Regions from separate parts of the Mucilaginibacter sp. PAMB04168 genome, predicted to be linked through region 1. Evidence: riboswitches for the same ligand, from Rfam matches in the RefSeq annotation. Region 1 holds a riboswitch; the other holds the start of a gene.
What was found. A riboswitch is a leader RNA that binds a small molecule or an ion and turns the genes downstream of it on or off. The one in region 1 is predicted to bind fluoride.

Region 2: it holds a riboswitch for fluoride, as region 1 does, so the genes downstream of both, eno (phosphopyruvate hydratase) here and ABDD94_RS18755 (voltage-gated chloride channel family protein) in region 1, are expected to answer to the same signal.

Annotation. Positions count from the first base shown of each region.
Region 1 is NZ_CP155079.2:4,443,608-4,446,818, forward strand. Features, by position in the region: gene ABDD94_RS18745 (TlpA disulfide reductase family protein) at 1-829, shown strand, start outside; gene ABDD94_RS18750 (hypothetical protein) at 920-1,195, shown strand; fluoride riboswitch at 1,273-1,339, shown strand; gene ABDD94_RS18755 (voltage-gated chloride channel family protein) at 1,367-2,692, shown strand; gene ABDD94_RS18760 (SGNH/GDSL hydrolase family protein) at 2,854-3,211, opposite strand, start outside.
Region 2 is NZ_CP155079.2:710,785-713,995, reverse strand. Features, by position in the region: gene ABDD94_RS03045 (zincin-like metallopeptidase domain-containing protein) at 1-816, shown strand, start outside; gene ABDD94_RS03040 (hypothetical protein) at 860-1,036, opposite strand; fluoride riboswitch at 1,246-1,311, shown strand; gene eno (phosphopyruvate hydratase) at 1,489-2,766, shown strand; gene ABDD94_RS03030 (voltage-gated chloride channel family protein) at 2,781-3,211, shown strand, end outside.

The DNA of each region.
Region 1 (3,211 bases):
ATACATTGCGGGAGCCGACTCCATCTCCAACACGCAAATTACGGGTTCAGCCATAAATGCCGATAACGAGCAATTGAGTACAGCCATGGCTCCCATATACCTAAAAGGGCAACAACTGCAGGCCGAGCAGCGCGCAGCCACGGCCGACATGCAACGTTCGGCCGTTTATCAGAATACTTTGCAAGATAAGTTTCAAGCTATTCAAAAAGAGCGGGAGGCCGCGCTCAGAACATTCATTATTGCGCATCCCGACAGTTATTTAAGCCTGATGGCCTTAAGCTCAATGGGTGGGCCATCGGCAGATTTGTCTGTTATTGAGCCTTTGTACAACAACCTGGCAACAAAGCTTAAAGAAACCGATGCAGGCAAAAAACTGCAACAGTCGTTTGTTGGGTTAAGGGCAACGGCCATAGGTGTTACAGCACCCGATTTTACCCAGCCAGATACCGCCGGAAACCCGATTAAGTTATCATCTTTAAGGGGCAAATACGTACTGCTCGATTTTTGGTCATCCAACTGCGAACCTTGCCTGCAGAGTTACCCAAACCTAGTTAGGGTTTATGAAAAGTATTACAAAAAGTTCACCGTTCTGGGCGTATCGCTTGATAAAGCCACTTATAAAACAGCCTGGTTAAATGCCATCAAGCAAAATAATTTAGATTGGACCCAGGTGAGTGATTTTAAAGAATGGAACAATGAAGCAGCAATGCTGTATTATGTGAACGCCATACCGCAAAACTTTTTGATTGATCCTGATGGCAAGATTGTAGGCAAAAACCTTCGCGGCGCAGCGTTAGAAGGCAAGTTAATTGAACTGTTGTTGAAGTAGTTTTTAACTGTCCGTAACGCAAACCGCATACATTACTGCAAACATTCTCTTTTTAAATTGCTTACGTTATTATCACAAAACTTAAGCGCAATGACCTTTGAAGAAGCTGAAATATTACTAGACGAAAACCGGCACTTAATAGGCGAAGAACATAACGGTTTAACGATACAGGAAATCTTGATTGTTCCATTCCCGGTTGATTACGACAGCCTGACGGCTGACTTATTGCGATTAAAAGACCTGGAGCCGTACATGCCCGATACCACTTACCCTGATTACGTTTTTATGGCAGTACATGATCTGGAAAACTGGTCGGTAGGTTCACCCTTGCCTGTTCAGGAACTACCTTACCTACCAAAACCATAAGTATAACTTCTATCTATTTAGCTCCTTCTTCAAGTTAACTACTTGAGATAAGTAAGGCAATTTTATACATTTGCGTTATACCAAAAGGTGATGGTGCTCCACCTAATTGAACCGCTTGCAAAAGCTGATGACGCCTGCCCGGTAAATTGTAATTTATGGCACTGCAGGTTTATGTATAAACTTTTTTCTTCCAGGCATTATTCGGCCTTACAGTATTTACTCCGTTGGACGATCGTAACTATTCCGGTGGCCGTAGCTGTGGGCAGCATGGTTGCCCTATTTTTGTGGCTGCTTAACTGGAGCATTCATTATCGTTTTGCACATACCTGGCTTTTATATCTACTGCCTTTTGCGGGTATTGCTATTCATTTTTTGTATAAGCTTTACGGTCAGTCTGCTGAAAAGGGCAATAACCTGATTATTGACCAAATACACGAGCCGGGAGCCGGTATTCCTAAGCGCATGGCTCCACTTATTTTGGCAACCACCGTAATTACGCACTTGTTTGGCGGATCGGCCGGGCGCGAAGGCACTGCCGTACAGATAGGCGGCAGCATAGCGCACTGGATTGGCAGCTTGTTTAAACTCAGCGCTAAAGACTTGCGCATTGTGCTTACGGCAGGCGTAGCAGCGGGCTTTGGTGCCGTGTTTGGTACGCCGCTGGCAGGAACTATATTCGCCATGGAAGTAGTTACCATAGGCCGCATTCAATACAATGCGCTTATCCCCTGCCTTATAGCCGGTTTAATAGGTGATGCTACTGTAGCAGCCTGGGGCGTGCAGCATACCACCTACCATATTCGATATTTAACCACAGGCCAAACCATTTATGGCCATCACATAGCCGTTAACTTTTGGTTGCTTGTAAAAGTTATAGTTTCATCCGTATTTTTTGGATTAGCGGCTTATGCTTTTGCCAAAGCCACACATGGGATTAAAACGATAGCCAACAACTTCATTAAAACAGGCTGGATGATTCCGGCTGTGGGCGGCATAATCATTATCTTGCTCACGCTCCTCTTAGGTAAGCCCGATTATTTAAGCTTGGGGGTAGAACCCGAATACCCCGGCGCAGTAACCATTGTATCGGCCTTTGAGCAAGGTGGGGCACACTTTTTTAGCTGGTTGTGGAAACTTATCTATACCGCCATTACACTTGGCACCGGCTTTAAGGGTGGCGAAGTTACCCCTCTTTTTTACATTGGCGCCACGTTGGGCAATACCCTTGCCAATATATTTAATGCACCTGAGAGCTTGTTTGCAGCTTTAGGCTTTATAGCTGTTTTTGCCGGCGCATCAAACACCCCGTTGGCCTGCACCATAATGGGTATTGAGCTATTTGGCAGCCAGCACGCCCTGCTTTTTGCGGTGGCCTGCTTTACCGCCTATTTTTTTAGCGGCGATACAGGCATCTACAGCGCACAACGTAAAGGCGTGGAAAAATATAGTGTGGATGGAAGTGACAGATTAATGAACGGATTTTTCAAGAAGAACTAAGTTCATCGCCAAAATCAAAATTTATAAAATTAGGAACTGGCAAATACTTTTTAATCCTATTTTATATATATAAGGAGCGATAGCCAAGTGGTAGTCTCTTAGGTATGATGTACAAATACATTTTAAATAAGACTTTCTGTTACTGCTCGAAACACTGAGCGCTATTTAACCTGCAAATTCTTTGCTACCTCGTTAACCAGCATATCTACCCATAACATATACATTCTACCCGACGGATGTAAACCATCGCTAGCAACCAGCGTAGGGTCGGCAATGGCCTGGCGTGATATAGGCGTAATATTAGTATAGCTTACGCCCGCTTTGTCGCTTTCTTCCTTGTTAATGGCATTGTAAGCATTAATTTCTTTGGCTATCTGGGTCCTATCACGCCCCTGGCCAAAAGGCGTAACACCCCAGTCAGGAATGGAAATTACAAATACACGCTTTTTATTGCCGTTGGCATATATTAAAGCAGTATTCAGCAATTGCACAAACTCGGTACGGTAGGTATTGATATTA
Region 2 (3,211 bases), 1.6 Mb from region 1:
GTCGGCTTCCCGATGAACGTAACGACCGGGATCAGCTACCGGGGCTGGAATGTCTTCTGGCTCAATTTCCACACGATGCTGAAGGGCTACAGCCTGCCGTATTACATCACCTTCAAACAGGCACAGGACTTAGGTGGCACCATTAAGAAAGGCGAGAAAGGCACAAAGATCACCTACTGGGCCAGCATTAAGGTCAAAGGATTGGATGATGATGCAGCAAAGCAATTAACCGACGGTGACAGCGCTGCACAACAGACACGTATGGTGCCCAAGGTACATACCGTGTTTAACATCGACCAGACCGAGGGCATTGAGTTTCCAAAGGTCGAAGCCTTGTTCAGGTCAGATGCCGAGGAGATAGCCGCTTGTGAGCAGATCATTCAAGAGATGCCCAACAGGCCACGATTGAACCTCAACGGCCAATACCCGGTTTATTATCCGCTGAAAGACCTGGTAGCCGTGCCGGACATCGCCCGATTTGACAGCAGCGAGGAATACTACTGTGCCTTGTTTCACGAACTGGCGCATAGCACGGGGCATGAAAGCCGTTTACGCCGTAAAGAGATCACCCATCCCAACAAATACGGTAGTGAGGCTTATTCGAGGGAAGAACTTACGGCTGAACTGACCGCTGCATTTCTATGCGCCATTACCGGGATACAACAGCAAACCATCCAGAACAGTGCCGCTTACCTGCAAGGCTGGCTGAAAGCGTTGAAGAATGATAAGACCTTGATCCTGAAAGCAGCAGGACAAGCGCAGAAAGCAGCTGATTACATGATGGGAGTAGTTCATCAGCCGCAATCGGAAGGTTAGGAAAAGCCCTTAGGGGCTTTTCTTTTTTGCAATCAAAGATCTTCTACCGCCGGTTCAGTACACTGGCTGCTTTAAGCAAATAACGAAATTCCGCATAATTTACTTTCAGGTTGAGCCTGGTCAGCAGAAATTCTGCACGCATATTCAGCATGTTCTCCTCCAGTTGGCGGTCAAAGTGAATCGTGATCGCGGTTTCAGCAAGCGCATCTCCAATGACCATTTTTAACGATCACCTGTTTGAGGATGCCCCCTCTTTTTATATCATGCGATAATATTCCGTGAAAAAAGGGGGATGCTATATTTCTAAGCCTATGATTATATCCCTGTCAAATTCAAATCGATTGGTTACCGGCAGTGGGATACCGCGTTACTTAGGCGCAAAATAAAAACGATCATTTTTTTAAAAACAAATGGTTTGTTATTTGTTATGATCTAAACGGAAATGGTGTCTTCCGTTCAAAATAACCGCCTCGTGCTGATGACGCCTACAATTATAGCATAGATAAAACCTTGCAGGTTTTGTCGTGAACATTATTGTAGGTGAATGATCAGCGATACACAAATCCCTTTTCTATTCCGTCTCGTATCTAGTCAGGTCACCTCCCTGCTCATTGTTCCGGCATTAGTTCATGGTTTTATCCATACGATTTAAACTTTTAAAAACAACATAAAATGAACATCAAGAACATTATGGCCAGGGAAGTTTTGGATTCAAGAGGTAATCCGACCGTTGAAGCGGAGATCACTCTAGAAGATGGATCCACAGCAAGGGGAATCTCACCATCGGGTGCCAGCACTGGTGAGAAAGAAGCGGTGGAACTACGCGACGGCGACAAAAGCCGCTATCAGGGCAAGGGCGTTGAAAAAGCAGTAGCTGGAATCAATCAGGAAGTTAAGCGCACGGTTATCGGCTCTGCATTTGCGGATCAGGCAGCCTTTGACAAAATGCTGATCGACCTGGACGGAACACCTAATAAGGCTCGGTTAGGCGCTAACGCCATTCTGGCCGCTTCCATCGCCTTTGCGCGGGTCAACGCTGTATCCAAAAAGATTCCCCTTTACCGTCAGCTTATCGAGCGCGATACCTATGTGATGCCGGTCCCATGCATGAACGTGATCAACGGTGGTCGGCATGCGGACAATAACCTGGATTTTCAGGAATTCATGATCGCCCCGCACCATGCGCCGAACTTTAAAGAAAGTATCCGCATGGGAGAAGAGGTATTCCATACATTGAAAAAGCTATTATCTGACAAAGGCTATTATACCGGTGTGGGCGATGAAGGTGGTTTTGCGCCCAACCTCCGCTCTAATGAAGAGGCCATCGAAGTGATCCTGCAAGCTATTCAGAAAGCCGGATACAAACCCGGCGAGGATATCTCTGTTTGCCTGGACCCGGCTACCAGTGAAATGTGGGATAATGGTCATTACAAAATGTACAAAAGTGACCAGCAGCGTTATACCTCGGAAGAGATGGTCGATCTATGGGCAAAATGGATCCGAACCTATCCTATCGTGCTTTTAGAAGACGGTTTGGGCGAAAATGACTGGGATGGCTGGAAGATCATGACCGATCAGCTGGGCAGCGAAGTGGAATTGGTCGGCGACGATATCTTTTGCACGAACCCTTCGATCATTCAGGAAGGCATCGATCGTGGTATCGGGAACAGCGTATTGATCAAGCTTAATCAGATAGGCACGGTATCAGAGACCTTACAAGCTGTAGCATTGGCGCAGCAGAACGGCTACCATTGTTTCATCTCCCACCGAAGCGGTGAAACCGAGGACACGACCATCGCTGACCTGGTGGTAGCCACCAATGCCGGGCATATTAAAACGGGAAGTGGCTGCCGCTCGGAGCGGGTCTCCAAATTTAATCAGCTTTTACGCATTGAACAGGAACTGGGTAGCAAGGCCCGTTTTGCAGGGATCGAAACTTTTAAACGGTAGCAGCAGATCAGGATATGAAAGCCCTTATCACCTCGGAGCGCTACCGGATCGTTAAAGAACTGATCAGGTGGAGCTTGCTTATACTTCCGGTAGCTGTCGCTATCGGAAGTATGGTCGCCTTGTTTCTATGGATACTGGACCTGGCCATCATTTACCGGTTCCATCATCCCTGGCTTCTATTTTTGCTCCCGCTGGCCGGGGTACTGATCCACTTGATCTATCGCTCGGTCGGCAGATCTTCTGAAAAAGGCAATAACCTGATCATGGATGAGATACATGAACCAGGCGGGGGCGTGCCACCGCAAATGTCACCGATCATTCTATTGACCACGGTATTGACACACTTGTTCGGTGGTTCTGCCGGTCGTGAAGGTACCGCGGTACAGATCGGCGGAAGCATTGCCCATTTATTCGGAAAATGGTACAGACTATCCATTCAGGACAT